One region of the Rhodoferax sp. PAMC 29310 genome, then DNA from elsewhere that is predicted to be linked to it. Evidence: predicted binding sites of a transcription regulator. Region 1 holds the regulator's gene; the other holds the start of a gene.
What was found. Region 1 encodes NrdR, which represses ribonucleotide reductase genes. Its sites were predicted from a motif close to CACNANATNTNGTG; they were not measured.
Positions count from the first base shown of each region.

Region 1 (11,814 bases):
GGTTTCAAAATTAACAGTGAGCCACGCCGGTTTTCCCGCAGTCGGCAGACTGCAAAGACCCACTGATTGGCCGGACGCGCCACACCCAGACACAAACTGAATCGCTTGCTTGCCATCAAACAGGGCGGCTCGCGTCGATGTTGGGTCGATCATGTCAAGTTCCGCATCAATTAATGCCGCCTCAGCGGCTTGCCATGCAACCAACTGATCTCGGTCATTTCTCGCGCCGCGTTCGCTCATGAGCGAAATTTGCGCTCCTGCCACGCCCAGTAACGAAATGATCACCAAGATCAGCATCACCATAATTAGTGAGGCTCCGGTTTGGGCTTGAATGGAATTAGCCCCAGGTGATCGGGAAGGATGAATAGTTAGTTTCACTTCAAAGCCCCTGGTCGTTGCGCAAATGCACGGTGAAAGAGAGGGTTTGGCGCAGGCGGCCGTCTATTGCAGGCGTAAATACAGTGCCGGGGTCCAGCGCAGAGGCTACTGTTTGGGCCATGGCCAAGCCGGCTGTGCCGGTGCTGGATGGTTTTGCTGCGCCAAACGGATAGTAGGTAGCAGATGTTCTGTCTATCGCGGAGTTGGCCGGCCCCCGAAGCACCATTCCTATTCGAATGCTGCGAACGCGGCGCCAGTTGTCGTTTGTAGCCACTGCATTTCCCGCTACGGTGAGTTGATCGGCTCGAAGATAGGCGTCAGGCACCGAGTCTGTGGCTGTTGTGGGGGCGGCACCTGCCGTGACTCCATCTGTGCCGTAGAGGATCTGGAAATTCTCGACGCCTTGTACGATGGGTTGTGTCGTGATCGTCCCACTAGCTGGGTTGATCCAAGTGCACATTAAGGCCGGTTCACCAACGCTCACTGCAACGTGAATGACGCTTTCCCGTCTGTCGTATCGGCTAATGGGGATCGCTGTGACTCCATTGCCGGCACAGTCAATCATCGAACCGTCCGCCACCCCAGATCCAGGAAATGTCTCCACGCCCTGGTATCGCAAGACCAGCACATCGCTGCCATACCCAGCAACCGAAGTCGACCGTGCGTTGGACGCGTGTGTTGGATCGGTAGAGTTGATCAGGGCGTTATTAAATCCAAAGACATTCGAGTCTGGGTTGGTGGCCAAACCTGTGACAGCGGTTGTCGGCAGCGTGGTGGCCGCGTATTGAACGTCTTTGTAGCCGCTTTGAACAACCATACGCTGAAGCAAGTCTGCGGCGAAGCGTCCGTTGTCGCGAAGTTGAGCGGAGGCATCGACTGCGCTAAAACCTTGGCGTGTAACAGTCAGTGCGGCGATGGCTGCCAATGCGATCAGCATACTAATGATCAGCGCGACAAGTAACTCAACCATTGTTAGGCCAAGTTGAGCCGATCGTTGAGCAAGCTTTTGACCGCTTGGCAGTGGTAGACACTTTCTTAAATGAAGAGTCGATGAGCAAATCATGTTGAACTCCCTGGAGTCACTGGCAAGACAACCAGAGGCGTCGTCGCTCTTTCGAGCCCCGCAGCAGAGCTCTGAGTTCGATCTGTAGAGCTACGCGTCCATCCAATCTTCACGACGAGCACGCCACCGGTGTTGCTGCAAGCCCATTGCGGCAATCCCCCAGAGGTAAACGGTGTTGAGTCGAAACAAATATCAACTCGGGCACCAGGCAATTCAGCGTCAACCCGGGACAACCATTCCGTCATTTGAGCATTGGCGACATCAGTGGTGCTGGTACAAGCAGTCGTGGGCGATGCATTGAGGCAGTATGACGGTGTGCCGACCACGAGCGGAGATGTCGAGAATGACCCAATATAAGGATTGTTGACTGTCAGTATTCCGATATTCTTGTTTCCACGAATGGTTTCAGCTATTTCGCGGCCCAAGAAGACTGCGGCTGACTGCAGGCGAGCCTCTCTGTTGGCCTGAAGTGACGCAGCTTGCATGCCCACCATTCCGAGCAAGCCAAACGACAGCACGACAATAGATACCAGAACTTCAACCAATGAAAATCCGGCATTGTGCGAATAACTGAACAATGCCTTGTTCTTCCAATTGTTCGGTTGCCGGCGCTGATGTAGAAGGTGGAAATGTTCCATGCCCAATGATAGGCCTATGGGGCTCTGTATGGCGGTTTAGGCTGACCGCTCGTCGCCTCTGAGCAGCCGTTAGTCAGGTAATACCGGTGCCAGGGGCAAAAGTCTACCGCCCTACCTCATCCACCAGCGTTTTGAAGTCATCGATGTCTTCAAAGCTTCGGTAGACGCTGGCGAATCGGACATAGGCGATTTTGTCGAGCTTTTTCAGCTCCATCATGACCAGTTCGCCTATTCGGTTTGAAGCGACTTCGCGAGCGCCCAGATTGAGAAGAGTCTCTTCAATTCGCTCAACCGCATTGTCGACCTGTTCAGTGCTGACTGGTCGCTTGCGCAGCGCCAGTTTCATCGAGGCCAACAACTTCGGACGCTCATACTCTATCCGGCGACCGTCTTTTTTGACGATCGCTGGAAAAGTGACGTCGGGGCGCTCATAGGTCGTGAAGCGTTTTTCGCATGCACCGCATTGGCGTCTGCGGCGGATGAAGTCCCCATCCTCAGCGATTCGTGTCTCCACCACCTGGGTTTCGGAATGGCTGCAAAAGGGGCACTTCATAGGGCGTGCGTTTAGCCGTAAACCGGGAAGCGAGCTGTCAGGGCATTGACCTTGGCCCGGACCGCATCGATATTCGCGCTGTCTCTCGGATTGTCCAGAACGTCCGCGATCAAATTGGCGGTGATGCGAGCTTCTTCATCTTTGAAGCCGCGGGTTGTCATGGCCGGGGTGCCAATTCGCACACCGCTGGTGACCATTGGCTTCTCAGGGTCGTTGGGGATCGCATTTTTGTTGATGGTCATATGGGCAGAGCCGAGAACCGCCTCGGCTTCTTTGCCGGTAATCCCCTTGGAGCGCAGGTCAACCAACATGACATGACTTTCAGTGCGACCGCTGATGATGCGCAGCCCACGTGAAACCAGGGTTTCAGCGACGATGCGGGCATTTGTCAGTACTTGTTGTTGATAGACTTTGAAGTCCGGGGCGAGTGCCTCTTTGAATGCAACGGCCTTGGCCGCAATCACATGCATGAGGGGGCCACCTTGCAAGCCGGGAAATATGGCACTGTTGATGGCTTTTTCGTGTTGCGACTTCATCAGGATGATGCCACCACGGGGGCCGCGCAGGCTTTTGTGGGTGGTGGATGTCACCACGTCTGCATGTGGAACTGGGTTAGGGTACAGGCCTGCAGCAATCAGGCCAGCGTAGTGGGCCATATCCACCATGAAGATGGCGCCTACGTCCTTGGCGACCTTGGCAAACCGTTCGAAATCGATGCGCAAACTAAATGCAGATGCCCCAGCAATGATCAGCTTTGGCTTGGACTCATGCGCCTTGCGCTCCATGGCGTCATAGTCAATGTCCTCCTGCTCATTCAGCCCGTAGCTGACGACATTGAACCACTTGCCGCTTATGTTTAGTGCCATGCCGTGCGTCAAGTGACCGCCTTCAGCCAAGCTCATACCCATGATTGTGTCGCCAGGCTTCAGGAATGCCAGAAAAACGGCTTCATTTGCAGACGCGCCGCAATGAGGCTGCACATTGGCGGCTTCGGCTCCGAAAATTTGTTTCACGCGGTCAATGGCCAGTTGCTCGGCCACGTCAACATATTCGCAACCACCGTAATAGCGCTTGCCGGGATAGCCTTCCGCGTACTTGTTGGTCAGCTGGGTGCCTTGCGCTGCCATAACAGCGGGGGATGCATAGTTTTCGCTGGCAATCAGCTCGATATGGTGCTCTTGGCGTGCGTTTTCGGCTTGAATGGCCGCGAATAGCTCGGGGTCAGTTTGCTCGATGAGGATATTTCGGTTGAACATGGCAGTCCTTTGAGACGGTCGGCCTGTGAATCATTTTGAATGAAACCAGGGCTGCCCAGGCGAACGGCTGATCGCACAGGCCCTATGGCCTTGTGCGGCACGCTCCCCCGTGGTGTTCCCACTTCAGTACTCAAACCCTATTTGGCCAAGCACCTATCGCCAGTCGCGTACTCGCCGAGTTTAACTGACCATCGCGGCGGTGCGCCGGGTGGTCGGTAGGTGTCAAGAGTTGAGCGGGGCGGACATTTCGGCCGGAATGTCTTTGACCAAAACCGGAGCAGGTGAGGTTGAAGGCTCCACTTGCTGAATGACACGTCCAGTTGCGATTAGCTCTAGGCGTGCGTATTCAGCCATGACTTTGGCAGCATAGCCTCCGTCGTTATCCAAGTTGGCGGCGCCGACGTAATAGCGAAGTCCACCTTGGATAGAGCCTGCACGCTTGATACAGTCTTCGAGCACTTTCACGCCGACGCGCAAATTGGACAAGGGATCGAAGGCTGCAAACTTGCCGCCAAAGTTCTCATATTTCTCACTGTGAATCGTGGTCATGACTTGCATCAACCCTTGTGCTCCCACGTGGCTTTGAGCAAATGGGTTGAAGCCTGATTCAATGGCCATGACCGCCAAAATCAGGGTGGGGTCAATTTTGGTTCGTTGGCCTATTTGGTAAGCCTCGGATACCAGCGCGCTGATGGGTTCGGGGGCGACCGAGTATTTCTTGCTTAACCAAAATGCCACTGCGGCTTGTCGTTTGGGCAGGTCGCGTGGGTTGCTTGCAGTCGCACGTTCAATCGCCTCCACCTCGGTAGGCAGGCCAGTGAGCTCGACTTGGCGGGTCTGCAACCAACTAAAAAGCTTGACTTCACCTATCTGGCGTAGCGCTGGCTGCGCAGTCAAGGCGATGGCTGCAAAAATCACAGTCAAGCCAATCAGGGCAAAACTGCTATGTGTAATTTCAAAGAATCCGCGGGCGATGACTGATGCGAGTGATCGCAGGCCCACTGTTACTTTTTCTGACGCGTTCATAGAACTTCCTTTGTTCGCGCGGGGTGCAAGTTTGAACTGATTCCAATTCGTCACTCACAACACCTCGTTTGAGTTAGTACGCGTTCAATATCCTGCTGGTTGTTTCATGCGTTATGCAGAGAATTGAGAATGCCGGGGTCGGCATCGGGTACGGGTTATCCTTTGATCTTCTCGCTGGGACGGCGGATTCTATGAGGCTTTGATATACCAAGTCAACAATATCAAATGATTTTTATATAACTAGATTTCTCATAAATCAGGTCGATATCAGTGAGGATATAGAGCCTTACTCGTCATGTGTGGGCAAAAAACCTGTCGGTTAGTTGCCCGCTTGTGAGGAAAACCTATTGCAGGCTTTCCGGGTTGGGTGGCACCATGGCAGCAATGATGTCGCTCATGCTGATGGTTCCCATTAGTTTGCCCTTGCTATTGACAACGTTGGCAGCGTCCTTGCCCTCTACGCTGAGCAGTCGTGCGGCTTCCTCAATGACGAGGCTGACGTCGACTGTCGGGCCGTCCACGGCCGCGCCTTGGGTCATCAACGTGCGGCAGCGAATCACGCGGCCACGGTTGACGTCTTTCACGAAGCTGGCAATGTACTCATTGGCTGGCTTGAGAACAATCTGCTGCCCAGTGCCCTGTTGCACGGCTTCGCCGTCGCGCAGGATGGCAATTCTGTCGCCCAGGCGCAGTGCCTCATCCAGATCGTGGGTGATAAAAACGATTGTTTTCCCCAGCTCTTGTTGAAGATCTAGGAGAACAGACTGCATATCGCTTCGAATCAATGGGTCCAGCGCTGAAAACGCTTCGTCCATCAACAAGATCGGGGCATCGTTGGTGAGCGCTCGAGCCAAGCCCACTCGCTGCTGCATGCCGCCGGAGAGCTGATTCGGATAGTTGTCCTCGTAGCCCTTCAGCCCAACGCGTTCGATCCACCGCATGGACGCTTCACGTCGCTTCTTGCGGGCAACTTTCTGGACTTGCAGTCCGTATTCGGCGTTCTCCAGCACCGTGAGGTGCGGGAAAAGGGCGAATTTCTGGAACACCATGGCGGTTTGCTCCCGTCGGAAGCGCTGCAGCTGGTCGTGGTTCATCTTCAGCACATCCTGCTCGCCAGCAAGCAACTCACCGGCCGTGGGGTCGATGAGTCGGTTAATGTGCCTTATGAGCGTGCTTTTTCCCGAACCAGACAAGCCCATCACGACATGGATTTCGCCAGCCGGCATGTCAATGTTGATGTCACGCAGACCCAGCACATGGCCATGATCATCACGCAGCTCTTGTTTGCTCATGCCCTGCCGGACTGCGTCGATGTACTTGTCAGGGGTCGGCCCAAAAATCTTGTATAGATTTTTGATTGAAATCCCGATCGGTGGCTTTGAAACCCCGGCAATCGTTTGTGTCAAATTTGCATCAGCCATGAACGACCTCCAAATGTTTCTGCAGGCGTTTTCCATAGGTTTGAGACACGCGGTCAAAAATAATCGCGATACCGACAATGGCCAAACCATTGAACATTCCCATGGTGAAGTACTGATTCGCAATGGCTTTCAATACCGGTTGACCCAGTCCTTGAACGCCAATCATGGAAGTGATAACCACCATGGCCAGCGACAGCATAATGGTCTGGTTGATGCCCGCCATGATCGTTGGAAGCGCCAGCGGAAGCTGTACCTGAACCATCTTTTGCCAAGTTGACGTGCCGAAAGCATCGGCTGCCTCCAGCAAGTCTGTGTCTACTAAACGTATTCCCAGGTTGGTAAAGCGAATCACCGGCGGAATGGCGTACACAACCACGGCAATCATGCCAGCAACTCTCCCGATGCCTAGCAACATCACCACAGGAATTAGGTAGACGAAGCTTGGCATGGTTTGCATCACGTCCAGCGCCGGGTTAATGGTTTTTTGCAACCGATCCCACCGACTCATGGCAATACCGATGGGCAGGCCTAGGGCCAAAGCAACCACGGTACAGACGAAAATCATCGAAATGGTTTTCATCGTGTCGTTCCACATGCCAAAATAGCCGATCACAAGGAGCGTCAAGACGGTGCCGACAACGATCTTTGTTGACCGTGAGGCCAGCCAGGCGATCAAGGCAATGACACCGATCACAACTGGCCAAGGCGACTGAGTTAGCAGTCGCTCGGAGTACATGAGGAAGTCGCGCAACGGATCAAACAGTCGCTCCAACGTCTCTCCATACTCTCGCGAAAACGTCCTAAAGGTGCCGTCAATAGCCCTTCGCATGGCGCTGAGCTGCTCAGACCCCATGCTTGGAAATTCCTTAAGGAAACTCATAAAGATTAAAGCGATGCCTTGATCTTTGCAGCGACTTCAGGAGAAACCCAGTCAGCCCAGACTTCTGGTTGACCTTTCAGGAAGTGAGCGGCGCCGTCGGCACCAGTCGCTTGGTTGTCACTCATCCATGCGAGCAATTGGTTGACAGTGGCATTGCTCCAGCTGCGCTTCGCCAGGTACTCATAGGCAGGGCCTCCGGCCTTCTGGAAGCGATCGGTCACCACGGTCACAACTTCTGACTTGGCCCAGTCGGTCTTGACTGGTTTGTCGCAATCTGCCTTGGAGTTGCAGTTTTCAAAGCCATCCTTGTCAAATGGAACGCCTGCGTCCAGCTTGACCATGTCATATTTGCCCAAGATAGAGGTAGGTGCCCAGTAATAGCCCAGCCATCCTTCTTTGCGCTCATAGGCCTTTGCAATAGAGCCATCCAAACCAGCTGCTGAACCTGTATCGATCAGGACGAATCCTTTTTTGCCGGCTTCATAGGCTTTAAAAGCATTGCCGGTCGTCAGTTGGCAATTCCAGCCGGACGGACAGTTGTGCAGGCCGCCTTTGCCTTTGTTCTCAGATGACGGGAAGAGCTCGGGGTGCTTCAGGGCGTCGTCAATCGTCTTGATGGTGGGGTTTGCGTCCGCGATGTACTTTGGCATCCAGATGCCTTCGACGCCGCCGTCTTTCAGTGCGGTTGCTGCGTAGTGCAGGGTGCCGGCCTTGACTGCCGCATCCAATGGCTGGCGCACCGCGTTAATCCAAGCCTCAGGAGCGACGTCTGGCTTTCCTTTTTCCATCATCGCGGTCAAGGTCGGCATGGTGTCGCCGGGCACGAGCTCAACATCGCAGCCATAACCTTTGGTCAGAATGATGTTGTCAATGTGAGCCAACACCTCAGCGGATTGCCAATTCATATTGGCAACCGATACTTTGCCACAAGCTTGGGCAGCCGCAGCGACAACCGCTGGCGCAGCCTCTACAGCCACTGGTGCTTCTTCCTTTTTGCTGCAGGCGGCAAGCACCACAACAGTTCCCAGTACGGCCATAGATAGATTGCGAGTTGATGTAGTCATTTTTTCTCCAGTAATTGAACAGGGCGACGCAGCAATTTGCCCCCAAAATTGGGCATTCGAAGTTATCGTATCCGTCTAAATTGGATGGCGCAACGTCAACGTAAATGTCGTCAAAAATTATATTTGATCAAACCTATTATAACGAATGCATATCAATTGTCAAGTACATAACTTTTGGTAATGCGCCGTTTGAGCGTGCGCTGGGGTGATGTGGCTGGATTTCGGCAGAAAAAGCACTTACGATGGCTGCGTCGATTGAAACCTCGCATAGACAAAGCCAACCTTGGATGGGTTCTATGAAAACAGCTCTGCCAACCTCACTTAGCGGAAAAATCATTGCCACCACGGGTGTCATGGTGCTGATAGGGTTGCTGGCGCTTTCGCTGACCAATGTGTTAACTGCCCGAAGCAACGCGCTCAATTCCTTGGGTAGTCAAGTTAAGGCTTTGGCGTACTCGCATGCTGCTGGCGTTGGGGACTGGCTTTTGACCCGACACTTGCTTGTCAGGTCTGTTGCTGCTGCAGCTGATGAAGCAGATCCGCTGCCTTATTTGAAGAAGGCCAAGGTTGCCGGCGACGTCGACACGGTTTACATCGGTTACGCATACAAGAGAACGGCATTCTCAAGTCCTCAAAATTTGCCAGCAGATTACGACCCAACCTCCCGCCCCTGGTATCAACAGGCCGCGATTGCCGCCCAATCAGTGGTGACGGAGCCGTATGTCGATGCTGGCTCCCAAAAGCTGGTGATTACCTTTGCTTCGGCGGTTAAACAGGGCGGCCAAGTCAAGGCGGTGACGGCGGCCGACGTGTTCATGGACAGTGTGGTTCGTAGCATTGCCTCGATTCGCCCGACTCCCGGGACTTACGGTTTTATTGTCTCAAAGGCTGGAAAAATCCTGGTTCATGAGGACGCGGCCATGCTCCTCAAGCCTTTAAGTGAAGTAGTGCCCGCCTTGTCTTCTGGCGCAATTTCCACGATGAGCGGTAGCGGTTCGTTGACTCAGGTGACGATTGGCAGTGATGAGCGATTAATTCATGTCGAACCCATTCCTGGCACAGATTGGTCTTTGGTCATCGCATTGAATCGTGAGGAAGCGATGAGTGGCATTACCGCAATGATGTGGTCATCTCTCTTGGGAAGCGTTGCCGTTGCGCTGATTGCTGTGCTGGTCATCGGCGCATTGCTTACCAAGGTGATGCGGCGTTTAAGCGTGCTCCGAGATGCCATGCAAGACATTGGATCGGGTGATGGTGACTTGACCCTTCGCGTTGAGGCCCAAGGCAGCGACGAGCTGGCGATGATCGGATCTGGTTTTAACCAGTTTGTAGAAAAGACACATGCAGTTTTGAAGCAGGTTCGGCAAAGTGCGGATTCTGTTGCGATTGCCAGCACCGAGATCGCACAGGGCAATCAAGACCTATCCTCGCGCACCGAAAGCCAGGCCAGCGCCTTGCAGGAAACAGGGGCTTCCATGGAGGAGTTGAGTTCGACCGTCAAACAGAATGCCGAGAGTGCAAATCAGCTGGCCATGCGTGCAAGCACCGTGGCTATTCGGGGCGGTGAAGTTGTGGACCAGGTGGTTGAGACCATGAAGGGCATCAATGACAGCTCTCGCAAGATATCAGACATCATCAGCGTCATTGATGGAATTGCCTTCCAGACCAACATATTGGCGCTCAATGCAGCTGTCGAGGCGGCTAGGGCCGGGGAGCAGGAGGGTGTAAGAAGTTTTGTGTAAACGGTTATTTGGCAGGAAACTGCTGTCTTGCATGGAGCCGAGATGACCGTAGAGATGAAACCCTTACCCGCCGAGCTGATTGACGCCCTGTTGGCCGACTACAAAAAGCCCGAAGACCTGATTGGCCAGAATGGCCTCTTGACGCAGCTCACCAAAGCCTTGGTCGAGCGAGCTTTGCAAGCCGAATTGACCGGCCACCTGGGTCACGGCAAGAACCAGTTGGTTGCCAATGAAGCGGGCAACACCCGCAACGGGTGCAGCAAGAAAACGCTCAAAGGCGATTTTGGCCAGCTACCCATAGAAATCCCCCGTGACCGCGCCGGCACCTTCGAGCCCCAACTGATTGGCAAACACCAGACCCGCTGGAGCGGCTTTGACGACAAGATACTGTCGCTGTATGCCCGAGGCATGACGGTACGCGAGATTCAAGGCCATCTGCAGGAGATGTACGGCGCCGAAGTGTCTCCTACCCTGATTTCATCCGTGACCGACGCCGTCATGGACGAGGTCAAAGCCTGGCAGTCGCGCCCCTTGGAGGCGCTGTACCCCATCGTCTACATGGACTGCATTCACGTCAAGGTGCGCGACAACGGTACTGTGCGGGTCAAGGCCCTGTACTTGGCCATTGGCGTCAACCTGGACGGCCTCAAAGAGGTACTGGGCCTGTGGATGGCCCAAACCGAAGGGGCCAAGTTCTGGCTGCAGGTGGTGACTGAACTGAAGAATCGGGGCGTGGCTGACATCTTTATCGCCTGCGTAGATGGGCTCAAAGGTTTCCCTGACGCCATTGAGGCAGTCTTCCCCAAGGCGACGGTGCAGCTTTGCATTGTTCACATGGTGCGTCACAGCCTGAACTTCGTGGGGTGGAAACAGCGCAAGGAAGTCGCCGCGGATTTGCGGCTGATTTACGCTGCGCCCACTGAATCCGAAGCTGAGCGACAACTCACGGCATTCGAGGTCAAATGGGACGATTCCTTCGCTCCGATTGGGCGCTCCTGGCGGCGCAACTGGACACGCTTGATACCGTTCTTTGAATACCCGCCAGACATCCGAAAAGTGATTTACACGACCAACGCCATTGAGTCCGTGAACATGAGCCTGCGCAAAATAACCAAGACCCGCGGCTCGTTCCCAACTGAGGACGCAGTGTTCAAGCTGTTCTATCTGGCACTGAACAACATCAGCCAGAAATGGACGATGCCGATTCGGGATTGGAAGGCTGCTCTGAACCGCTTTACCATTCAGCTTGACGAGCGCATGCCGCGCGTCTAACTTAACCGCCGTTTACACAAAATTCGGGACACCCTCGCGCTCCTGGCGGCGCAACTGGACACACTTGATACCGTTCTTTGAATACCCGCCAGACATCCGAAAAGTGATTTACACGACCAACGCCATTGAGTCCGTGAACATGAGCCTGCGCAAAATAACCAAGACCCGCGGCTCGTTCCCATCTGAGGACGCAGTGTTCAAGCTGTTCTATCTGGCACTGAACAACATCAGCCAGAAATGGACGATGCCGATTCGGGATTGGAAGGCTGCTCTGAACCGCTTTACCATTCAGTTTGACGAGCGCATGCCGCGCGTCTAACTTAACCGCCGTTTACACAAAATTCGGGACACCCTCGGGAGCAGGGTCGGGGTTTTGCGGTGGTGGCGTCCGAGGTCCGTAATTTGGCGGGACGTTCTGCCGATGCGGCGAAAGAGATTAAGGCGCTAATCGTTGCCAGCGTAGAGCGGGTCGAACAGGGTTCTGCTCTTGTTGACCAAGCGGCGGCGACGATGACGGAGGT
Region 1 is NZ_CP072852.1:435,970-447,783, forward strand. It holds gene J8G15_RS01975 (PilX N-terminal domain-containing pilus assembly protein) at 1-303, opposite strand, end outside; gene J8G15_RS01980 (PilW family protein) at 380-1,348, opposite strand; gene pilV (type IV pilus modification protein PilV) at 1,438-2,079, opposite strand; gene nrdR (transcriptional regulator NrdR) at 2,183-2,632, opposite strand; gene glyA (serine hydroxymethyltransferase) at 2,644-3,888, opposite strand; ZMP/ZTP riboswitch at 3,935-4,065, opposite strand; gene J8G15_RS02000 (lytic transglycosylase domain-containing protein) at 4,111-4,914, opposite strand; gene J8G15_RS02005 (glycine betaine/L-proline ABC transporter ATP-binding protein) at 5,259-6,335, opposite strand; gene J8G15_RS02010 (proline/glycine betaine ABC transporter permease) at 6,328-7,215, opposite strand; gene J8G15_RS02015 (ABC transporter substrate-binding protein) at 7,221-8,279, opposite strand; gene J8G15_RS21910 (methyl-accepting chemotaxis protein) at 8,522-10,021, shown strand; gene J8G15_RS02025 (IS256 family transposase) at 10,064-11,293, shown strand; partial or broken gene J8G15_RS02030 (transposase) at 11,328-11,612, shown strand; partial or broken gene J8G15_RS02035 (methyl-accepting chemotaxis protein) at 11,651-11,814, shown strand, end outside.

Region 2 (11,814 bases), 2.0 Mb from region 1:
TACAACGAGGAGCTGATTCCTGCCTTGGCGCAGCAAGGCATCAAGGTCGTGTCGCATGGTGACCGCACCCCTGAGCAACATCGATGGGTGAGGCAATATTTTGAGCGCGAAGTGCGCCCCTTGCTGATACCCGTCGGGTTGGACCCATCGCACCCGTTTCCCCAGGTAGCCAATAAATCGCTGAACTTCATCGTCCGGTTGGGTGGGCAGGACGCTTTTGGCCGGGAAAACGAAATTGCCATTGTAAAAATTCCTCGCGTGCTGCCGCGCATGATTCGCCTACCCGACAAGCTGGCCGGTGACGGACAGCTGTTTGTCTCTATTTCAAGCGTGATGCGCGCTCACTTGCCCGAGTTGTTTCCGGGGCGGGACGTGGGCCAGTTCTCCCAGTTCCGCGTGACACGGCACTCCGATCTGGCAGTGGACGAAGACGATGTCACCAACCTGCGTACGGCGTTGCGCCAGGGTCTGGAGCAACGCCATTTTGGCCAGGCTGTTCGGCTGGAAGTGGCGGCCGGCTGCTCTGAATTTTTGTCGACGTTTCTGCTTAAGCAGTTTGATTTGCCCGCTCGGGCCTTGTACAGCGTGCCGGGGCCAGTGAATCTGGCGCGGCTGACCCAGTTATTGGACTTGGTGGATGCGCCCGAATTGTGCTTTCCATCTTATTCCCCGTGCTTTCCCACGCAGTTAATCCCTGGCGAGTCGTTCTTTGACCAGCTTAAAAAACGTGATGTACTGATTCATCAGCCATTTGAGAGCTTTGGCGGCGTTTTGGCGTTTTTAAGGGAGGCGGTGCACGACCCCGATGTATTGGCGATCAAACAGACCATTTACCGCACGGGGAGTGACTCTGAGCTAATGGATTTATTGCGCGAGGGCGTGCGGCGCGGCAAGGAAGTCACCGTGGTGGTGGAGCTGAAGGCCCGGTTTGATGAGGAAGCCAACATCAACTGGTCGGAAATGCTGGAATCCATCGGCGCGCAGGTGTTGTATGGCGTGGTCGGGCTCAAGACCCACGCCAAGATGATGTTGGTCACGCGCCGTGAAGGCCGCCACCTCAAGCACTACGGGCACTTGTCCACAGGCAATTACAACCCGAGAACCGCGGCCTTGTACACGGACTGGAGCCACCTGACAGCCGACCGTTTGTTGACTTCGGACATGGAAAAAGTATTTGTGCACCTGGCCAGCCACAGCCGGTTGCCACGACTCAACCGGGTCCTGCTGGCGCCGTTTTACCTGCATCGCAAGCTGATTGCCAAGATCAATGAAACGGCCGCCTGCGCCGCTGCTGGCGGACGCGGCCGCATTGTGGCCAAAATGAACGCCCTGACGGACGAGGCCTTGGTGCACGCCCTGATCAAGGCCGGCCAACAAGGCGTGAAGATTGACCTCATTGTGCGAGGCGCTTGCATGCTGCCCGCTCAAGTGCCGGGCGTGACCCACAACATTCGGGTGCGCTCCGTCATTGGCCGGTTTCTGGAGCACTCGCGGGTGTTCTATTTCGGTCGCGATGAGGAGGAGGAACTCTTTCTGTCCAGCGCCGACTGGATGAATCGCAACATGATGCGCCGGGTTGAGCTGGCCTGGCCAGTGACAGACCCGGTCCAGCGCCAGCGCATCATGGATGAATGCTTGGTGGCCTATTTGCACGACGGTGTGGACGGCTGGGATTTGTTGCCAGACGGCAGCTACGAGCGGGTCAAACCTGGGAATCCGCAAGCCGCCCATGGAGCACAAGCGGCGTTGATGGTTCGTTATGCGGGGCACGTCAACGAGAGGAACGTCTGACATGGACCTGATCTTGTGGCGCCACGCGGAAGCCCAGGAGTGGGTGAATGGGTGCGACGATCTGGCCCGCACCCTCACCGCCCGGGGGGAGAAGCAGGCGACGCGCATGGCCGCCTGGCTGGACCGCCAGATCCCCGAAGGCACCCGAATACTCGCCAGTCCGGCCAGGCGCACGGTTCAAACAGCCGACGCCCTGAGTCGAAAATACAAAATCAGACCCGAACTCGCCCCGGACGCCAACGTGGCCCAGCTTCTGGAACTGGTCCAGTGGCCCGACGCAAAAGGCGTGGTGATGGTGATTGGGCATCAGCCGACGCTGGGGCAAACCATTGCCCAGTTGCTGAACTTGAATGAATCGGCATGTTCGGTGAAAAAAGGCGCGGTCTGGTGGCTGCGCAATCGTCAGCGCCAGCAAACCGTAGTGGTCACGGTGCAATCGCCCGAACTGCTTTGAACCGGCCTTCCACCAGAGGAGGCCAAGCAGCGGTCAAAACACTATTTAATTGATAGCTACTTCCGCAGACAATACAGGCGCCAGAGGCACAAAAATCACTAATTTTTGGTGTAATTAGAACGGCATTTTGGGCATGCCTTTCATGCCACCCATGCGCTTCATCATCTTCATCATGCCGCCGCCCTTCATCTTCTTCATCATGTCCTGCATCTGCTCAAACTCCTTGAGCATGCGGTTCACTTCCTGAACCTGAACGCCGGAGCCCGCGGCAATGCGGCGCTTGCGGGTGGCTTTGATGAGTTCGGGCTTGCGGCGCTCCAGAGGCGTCATGCTGTAGATGATGCCCTCTTTGCGCTTGATGTCTTTCTCGACCTTCCCCATGTCCATCTGGCCGGCTTTGGCCGCCATGGAGGCCGGCAATTTATCCATCAGGCTGGACAGTCCGCCCATTTGTTTCATTTGCTGAATCTGGGCCAGAAAGTCGTTCAAATCAAACGACGCACCGCTCTTGACCTTGGCGGCCAGCTTTTGCGCGGCGGCCATGTCCACCCCGGCGGTGACCTGCTCGACCAGCGCCAGAATGTCGCCCATGCCCAACACGCGCCCGGCATGACGCTCGGCATCAAACACTTCCAGCCCGTCAATCTTCTCGCTGGTGCCGGCAAACTTGATGGGCGCACCGGTGACTTGGCGCACGGACAAGGCCGCGCCGCCACGGGAATCACCATCCGTCTTGGTCAGGATGATGCCGGTTAGCGGCAGCGCTTCCTTGAAGGCCTTGGCGGTGTTGATCGCATCCTGACCCTGCATGGCGTCGACCACGAACAGGGTTTCAATGGGGTTGAGGGCAGCGTGCAGGCTCTTGATTTCCAGCATCAACGCTTCGTCAATGGCCAGGCGGCCAGCGGTATCCACCAGCAGAACATCAAAAAAGTGTTTGCGGGCGTAGTCCAAGGCGGCCAAGCCGATATCCACCGGTTTTTGATCTGGCGCACTGGGGAACCATTCGGCACCCGCCTGCGCCGTCACGGTTTTCAGCTGCTCAATGGCCGCCGGACGGTAGACGTCAGCGGACACGGTCAACACCTTCTTCTTGCGCTTCTCGATCAGGTGTTTGGCCAGCTTGGCCGTGGTGGTGGTCTTGCCGGCGCCCTGCAAGCCGGCCATCAGAATGACCGCCGGCGGCTGAGCCGCCAAGTTGATATCACTCACCCCCTGGCCCATGGTGGCGGCCAGCTCCTTGTTGACGATGCTGACCAGCGCCTGGCCCGGGGTCAAGGAGCCCAGTACCTCTTGCCCCAGCGCCTTTTCTTTCACGCGGGCGATAAAGTCGCGCACCACCGGCAGGGCCACGTCGGCCTCCAGCAGCGCCATGCGGACCTCGCGCAACATCTCGGTGACGTTGGTTTCGGTGATACGGGCCTGGCCACGTATTTCCTTGACGAGGCGGGAGAGTTTGTCGGTAAGGGCGGATGCCATAGGGAGTATTCCGGTGAACGGAACCCAGGTTGGAGCCAACAGGCTGTGGAGACGAGCAAAACGCTAAACTGTAGTCATGATTTTAGCCAGTGCTACCCCACTCAGTCTCGCCTTGGCGTTGGGCGCCGCTGTGACCTATGCGGGATCAGCTCTTTTCGCCTCGCGACTGGGCGACAAAATGACCCGGTCAGCGGTCTGGCTGGCTTGGCTTTTGCATGGCACTTTGCTGGCCTGGAGCCTTCTGGGGCACGAGCCACGCTTTGGCTTTGCCCCTGCGCTGTCTGTCACGGCTTGGCTGATCGCAGCCGTCTACGCGGTGGAGAGTCACATTTACCCGGCACTGAAAACCCGCTGGACCTTGTCCTTTTTAGGCGCAGCAGCGGTGCTGTTGGCGCTGGTCTTTCCGGGCAATCGGCTTCACGCCAACGCATCACCTTGGCTCCCCCTGCATTGGGCACTGGGGATTGCGTCTTATGGCCTGTTTGGGGTGGCAGTGGTACATGCCTGGTTCATGAACCGCGCTGAGAACCAGATTCGCCACGCCACTGAGTCGCATAGCGGCATGCCACTGCTAACCATGGAGCGGCTGACGTTCCGATTTGTGGGCGCGGGCTTCGCCCTCCTGACCGCCACCCTGCTGGTGGGCATTCTTTTTGGGAAATCCTTGTATGGGCCGGCGGCAGCGGTTCACTGGGACCATAAAACAGCGTTTTCCATTCTGTCGTGGCTGTGTTTCGCCCTGCTGCTGATTGGGCGCGCCCGCTTTGGTTGGCGTGGCAAGCGCGCGATGCGCATTCTTTATGTGGGTTCTGGTTTACTGCTGTTAGCCTACGTGGGATCACGCTTTGTGATGGAAATCATCCTGGGGGTGTCGACATGAAGTTTGCGTTGTTGGTGTTGCTGGTCTTGATCGGCGTTCTGTTGTGGCGCAATCGCCAGCCGGCAAACCCATCAGCCCCGGATGACCCTGAAACGGAGAGCAATGAGCCTTCCAACATGGTCCGTTGTACCTTGTGCTCAGTGCATGTGCCCGCAGACGACGCCATTCAGGGAAAAAACGGCTCCTATTGCAGCGTGGATCATCGCCAAATCGCGGAGCCGTGAGTGAAGCAGCCCCCGGACGCTGCACCCTCCTGGTTTGGGCCCAACCTGTTTGAGCCCGGCATAGAACAAGCCGATCGACCGGACGAGTTCAACCGCATCTGGCACGGGTTCATGACTGCCCGTGTAACCTTGGGCTTGGTTTTGGTTCTTTTGCAAAGCGTGTTCTTTGCTTTGTCTTCGACCAAGGACTTGGGGCCGCTGCTAATTTGCGCCACCTACTTTATTGCCGCGCTGGTGGTTCGCCTGATGGTTCGACCACGGCCGATGGGCAAAACGTTCGATGCCCAGTGGTTTGGCACCGTCGGCGTGGACGTGGTGGCGTTTGCCTTGTTGCAGATGTCGCAAGACACCAGCATCAATTACGCACCGTTGTTTGCCCTGCCGGTCCTGATGACCTCCATTCTCGGCTCGATGTTGCTGGCCATGGGGGCCGCTGCCTCGGTCACCTTGTTTTTGTTTCTGTACGCCGGGTGGGTTGTGCTCCATGGCGCGGGGGACGCTGCCCCACACTTTTTGCAGGCTGCCCTCACTGGGGCGGGCTGCTTTGCCCTGTCGTTTTTAGCCAACCAGTTCGCCACACGAATGGCGCACGTCGAGCTTCGGGCTGAACGCAACCAACTGGCAGCCGACGTACAACGGCAAGTCAATGAACTGGTGGTCGAATCCCTCAGCGACGGCATCATGGTGATCGACCGGACTGGCACCGTGCGCTCCGCCAACCCGGCGGCTCGACGTTTGCTGGGTCCGGAGCGCTTTCTGGATGCCGAGTTCTTCAACCTCCGGTCCAAGCCAGGCTGGCAAAGTCTGGTGGCTCTGATGAAACTGAGCTTTGACAAGCTCACTTCGCAACAGGCTGAAGTTATTCTCCGCCACAGCGGACAAGGTCCCCGGCGGTTGCGCGCACAGACCCAAATGACGTCTATCAACAATGCAAACGACGCCCTCTGCGTGTTGTTTTTGCAAGACCAGCGTGAAATGGAAGCCCGGGTGCGAACAGAAAAGCTGGCCAGCATGGGGCGCATGTCTGCCGCCGTGGCCCATGAAATACGAAACCCTTTGGCTGCAATTGCGCAGGCCAACGCTTTGTTGGACGAGGACCTGACCGAACCGGGCCACAAACAGTTGTCTCAAATGGTGCAACAAAATGCCCGCCGACTGGAGCGAATTGTTGATGAAGTCCTGGACATTGCGCGCACTCACCACGAAGAGCAGGGTGTGGCTGATGCCATCCGCCTGAATGAACTGGTGATGCAAACTTGCCGGGACTGGCAAGCGCAGACGGGGAGCAAGAATCTGCTGTGCCTGTCACAGGCCGAAGGGGCCACCGAGGTAAGGTTTGAACCTGAGCACCTGCGCCGGGTTCTGATCAACCTGCTGGACAACGCGAGGCGCTATGCCAGCCAGAACCCGAACGCCATTCAGGTGTCAGTCGGTCAGAACCCGGGCGGGCGGGCCTTTGTCAGTGTCTGGAGCGACGGGCAACCCATGGACAAATCAGTGGAACGCCACCTTTTCGAACCCTTTTTCTCGTCTGAAAGCCGCTCAAGCGGACTGGGACTGTACATCTGCCGGGAATTGTGTGAGCGGCACGGCGCGACTATCATTCACCAGCGCAACACCGGCCATGGCAACGACAGTCCGGTGGACGGCAATGAGTTTCTGGTCTCATTTCACGGTTTTGTGACCCGAGAGGGTGGCCCCGCGCTATCGCAGAAGGACTCCCCTCAACCATGACCTCAACGCACCTGCCGACCACGACTCGAATACTGGTGGTTGACGATGAACCTGACCTGAGGACTCTTTATGAGCTCACCCTGCTGCGTGCCGGGTATCAGGTGGAAACCGCCGAAAATGTGATGGATGCTCAGCAGCAACTCGCAGCCCACCGCTTTGACGTCCTCATTACCGACATGCGCCTGCCCGACGGATTGGGTTTGACCTTAATTCAGCAACTCAAGGCCGAAAAACGCAAAGAACGCTGTATCGTCATCACCGCCTACGGATCCGCTGAGAATGCAGTTGAGTCCCTGAAAGCTGGCGCGTTTGACTACCTGACCAAGCCGGTCGATTTGAAACAATTCCGAAGCGTGGTGGCATCGGCCGTTCGTGACACGAGCACTCCTGCACCCGCTGGCAGCCAGCCCCCTGATGCCGCTGGACGCCCGGGCAGCCCAGACACGCCGATTTTGGGCGGCAAGCAGGCGATTGATCGACTGGTGGGCAACTCCAGCGGACTCCGCCTGGTCAAGGAGCGCGTGGTCAAAGTGGCGCGAAGCATGGCGCCGGTGTTGGTGAACGGTGAGTCTGGAACCGGCAAGGAACTGGTTGCTCAGGCCCTTCACGCCAACAGCCACCGAGCCGAGGGACCTTGGGTGGCCGTCAATTGCAGTGCCATTCCGGAGGCCTTGTTGGAGGCCGAGTTTTTTGGCTCCAAAAAGGGCTCATTCACCGGCTCAACGCAGGATCGGGACGGATTTTTTCAGGCCGCTGCCGGGGGCACCTTGTTTCTGGATGAAATTGGGGATCTCCCTCTGGCCATGCAGTCCAAGCTGCTGCGAGCCATCCAGGAGCGGCGTGTACGCCCCCTTGGCGCGACGCAGGAGTTGGCCGTTGATGTGCGCATCGTCAGCGCCACCCACAAAAACCTCGCAGAGGAGGTGAAAGCAGGTCGCTTTCGCCAAGACCTCTACTACCGCCTCAATGTGATTGAAATCGCCATCCCACCGCTGCGCGATCGACGTGAGGACCTGCCTGCCCTTTGCAACGCGCTGCTCGACCGCATTGCCCATGATTCCGGCATGCCCACTCCGGTTTTGCCCGCATCAGTATTGAGTCAGCTAGCCCAAGATCCATTGCACGGCAACGTTCGGGAACTGGAGAACCTGCTGCACCGCGCCGTCGCCCTTTGCGATGAAGACGAGCTGCAGATTGAAACCTCCACTCCAAGCCCCTTGGCTCACGAGCCGGCGTTCGCCCACAGTGGTGGGGGCACTTTGGACAGCGAACCCAACGCCATTCCCAGCGACCTTCAGGGCCACCTGGACAACCAGGAGCGGGAGATTCTGATTCAAGCGCTGCAAGAGACCGGATTCAATCGTACTGCGGCTGCCGCCAGGCTTGGCATCAGCCTGCGACAAATGCGCTACCGCATTGCGCGGCTCAATATTGATGCCCCCCAAGGCGGAGAGAACTCAGATGACCCGTTCTGACCCCGTCGTGCACGATGCACTTTGGCGAGGGGGTTGGTACCGGTTTGCCGCCCATCTAGCCTCACCCAACTTTGGCGTGCGTCCCCGGGACGCCCGCGTTGATTTACTGGTCATTCACTCCATTAGCCTACCGCCGGGCCAATTCGGTGGTGACAAAGTTGAGCAACTTTTCACCAACCAGCTTGATTGGGACGCACACCACTACTTCAAAACCATCGAAGGCATGCAGGTGTCTTCGCACTTCTACATTCGACGCAATGGCGACCTGTCGCAATTCGTCAGTTGCGATGATCGCGCCTGGCATGCAGGCGCCTCCCGCTACCGTGGCCGCTCCAATTGCAACGACGACTCCATCGGCATCGAGATGGAGGGGCTTGAAGGAGACCTGTTTGAGCCCGAACAATACGAAACGCTGACCAGCCTATGCGCCGCGCTGATGGCGAACTACCCCATTGCACACATCGCGGGGCATGAACACATTGCACCGGGTCGCAAGGCCGATCCCGGTGCCGGGTTTGATTGGCCAAGCCTGCAGCACTCTCTGGGATTGAGCAGTCGATATTTGCCTCGCACCCCAATACCCGACTAATTTAGTCAACATAACGGATTCACCCTATGGCGGTCGAGATCAACACGCCAGGCGGACTTTCGTAAATGAGACAGTTTTAAAAATAAACCGTGAATCAATTGACACGCCGGAAACGCCCGCCATCACTGGTTTGAGCGCTACGGTTGTAGATTTTCCGGCCTCGATTCCTCCGTATTTCGCCCTGTCGTCAGTTTGACTGGGTCAATCCCCGGGTAAAATTTGGCCCCCAGAACACACGTTGGCGGCACAAAGACCCTGCCTTCGACATACACTACCTGTAGTGGCTTGCAGTAGCCAGACACCCCATATATAGTGCGTCCTGCCTTTCCACCGAGCCCAGCCATCTTATGGCCCCAGGCTTGTGCTCAGCGCCATTGACACTCTATTTCACGCAGCATAGACGAGGAGCCCCATGCAAACTGCTTTAAACACGCCTTCAGAGCGCCAGTCCAGTCCGTCCACATCCGCTTTAGGGGATGACTCGATTCAAACCACCGCCAATGGCGTGAGCCAGTATCAAGTCATTCGCCGCAATGGCGCCGTCGTGCCATTCGAACCGGCCAAGATCGCGGTCGCCATGATGAAGGCCTTTCTGGCTGTCACCGGCACCCACGGAGCCGCATCGGCCAGCGTCCGCGAAACAGTAGATGGATTGACGCAAGGCGTGATTCGCGCCCTGATGCGCTCGCGCCCGGGCGGCGGGACCTTTCACATTGAAGATGTTCAAGATCAGGTCGAATTGGGACTGATGCGTGACGGTCACCACGAGGTGGCCCGAGCCTATGTCTTGTATCGGGAAAAACATGCACAAGAGCGCGCTCAACAGATCACGCAGTCGACACCCAAAGCGCCGCAGTTGCACGCGCTGGACAACGGTCAGCGCATTGTGCTTGACCTTGACCGCCTCAAGGGGCTGATTGAGGCTGCCTGCGCCGGTCTGGGCGCTGACGTCAAACCCGAACCGATCATGGCTGAGACCATGCGAAATCTGTATGACGGCGTCCCCATGGACGAGGTCTACAAAGCATCGGTGCTTGCTGCACGCACTTTGATCGAAAAAGACCCTGATTACACCTACGCCACCGCCCGACTGCTGTTCCACACAATGGCCAGAGAAGCATTGGGCAAAGACGTGGTGCAGGCTGACATGGCACAGGCCTACGTCGAGTACTTCCCTCAGTTCATCCAAAAGGGTGTGGACAATGAACTGCTCGACGCCAAGCTGCTCGAGTTTGACTTGGTTCGCCTGGGTGCAGCCCTCAAGGCCGACCGCGACCTGAACTTTGACTACCTTGGCATCCAGACCCTGTACGACCGTTATTTCCTGCACATTGGGAAAACACGGATTGAACTGCCACAGGCTTTCTTCATGCGGGTGGCCATGGGCTTGTCGCTCAACGAATCCGACCGCGAGGCGCGGGCCATCGAGTTTTACGAAATCCTGTCGTCATTTGACTTCATGTCCAGCACGCCAACGCTGTTCAACAGCGGCACCTTGCGCTCACAATTGTCGAGCTGCTATCTGACCACTGTGCCAGACGATCTGGATGGAATCTATGAATCCATCAAGGAAAACGCACTGCTGTCCAAGTTCGCAGGTGGTTTGGGCAACGATTGGACACGCGTGCGCGCACTGGGCTCTCACATCAAGGGCACGAACGGCGAATCCCAGGGCGTGGTTCCGTTTCTGAAGGTCGTCAACGACACTGCAGTCGCCGTCAACCAAGGCGGCAAGCGCAAGGGTGCCGTATGCACCTACCTGGAAACCTGGCACTTGGACATCGAAGAGTTTCTGGAGCTTCGCAAAAACACGGGCGATGATCGCCGCCGTACCCATGACATGAATACCGCGAACTGGATTCCGGATCTGTTCATGCGTCGGGTCATGGAAAAAGGCCAGTGGACCCTGTTCTCGCCGAACAACGTGCCTGATTTGCATGACAAATTTGGCGCCGAATTCGAGACAGCCTATGTGGCCTATGAGGCGCAGGCTGCACGCGGCGAACTCAAGCCAGCCCGTGCGCTGCCCGCCGCCGATCTGTGGCGAAAAATGCTCACCATGCTGTTTGAAACCGGTCATCCCTGGATCACGTTCAAGGACGCCTGCAATGTGCGTTCGCCCCAACAACACGCGGGTGTCGTTCACTCAAGCAACTTGTGCACCGAGATCACGCTCAACACCAGCGACACAGAAACCGCCGTGTGCAACCTGGGTTCGGTCAATCTGTTGCAACACTTGAAGAATGGGGCGGTGGATCACGTCAAGCTGCAAAAGACCATCACCACAGCGATGCGCATGCTGGACAACGTGATTGACATCAATTACTACGCCGTCAAGAAAGCCCGCGACTCCAACCTGCGTCACCGCCCTGTGGGCTTGGGTGTGATGGCGTTCCAGGACAGCCTGTATGAGCTGCGTATCCCCTACGCCAGTGACGCAGCAGTCGCGTTTGCCGACACCTCCATGGAGGCCATTTGCTACTACGCTTACTGGGCATCGACAGAGCTGGCGAAAGAGCGCGGCCAGTACTCCAGCTACAAAGGCTCGCTGTGGGACAAAGGCATCTTGCCCATCGACACGTTAGACATGTTGGCTCGCGAGCGCGGCGGCTATGTCGAGGTCGACCGCTCGTCGACCATGGATTGGGATTCGCTGCGCAAGAAAATTGCAACCGACGGCATGCGCAACTCTAATTGTACGGCCATTGCACCGACAGCAACCATTTCAAACATCATCGGAGTCGACGCCTCAATTGAGCCTTGTTTTGGCAATCTGTCCGTCAAGTCCAACCTGTCTGGCGAGTTCACCATTATCAACAACTACCTGGTTCAAGACCTCAAACGTCTGGGACTTTGGGACGATGTCATGGTCATGGACCTGAAGCACTTCGATGGTTCTCTCAAACCAATCGATCGTGTTCCCGCAGATATCAAGCTGCTCTACGCCACCGCGTTTGAAGTGGAAACCCGCTGGTTGGTCGAGGCCGCATCCCGCCGCCAAAAATGGATTGACCAAGCACAGTCACTCAACATCTACATGGCGGGCGCGTCAGGCAAGAAGCTGGACGACACGTACAAGCTGGCCTGGATTCGTGGCTTGAAAACCACCTACTATTTGCGCACCATGTCTGCCACCCACGTGGAGAAGTCAACGGTGACTGCGGGTCGCATGAATGCTGTTTCATCGG
Region 2 is NZ_CP072852.1:2,437,913-2,449,726, forward strand. It holds gene ppk1 (polyphosphate kinase 1) at 1-1,791, shown strand, start outside; gene sixA (phosphohistidine phosphatase SixA) at 1,793-2,245, shown strand; gene ffh (signal recognition particle protein) at 2,360-3,724, opposite strand; gene J8G15_RS11195 (inner membrane protein YpjD) at 3,801-4,604, shown strand; gene J8G15_RS11200 (PP0621 family protein) at 4,601-4,828, shown strand; gene J8G15_RS11205 (PAS domain-containing sensor histidine kinase) at 4,829-6,562, shown strand; gene J8G15_RS11210 (sigma-54 dependent transcriptional regulator) at 6,559-8,037, shown strand; gene ampD (1,6-anhydro-N-acetylmuramyl-L-alanine amidase AmpD) at 8,024-8,626, shown strand; gene J8G15_RS11220 (ribonucleoside-diphosphate reductase subunit alpha) at 9,039-11,814, shown strand, end outside.
Region 2: a site for NrdR is predicted at 8,928-8,941, ahead of J8G15_RS11220 (ribonucleoside-diphosphate reductase subunit alpha). Genes of this name have one in related genera too.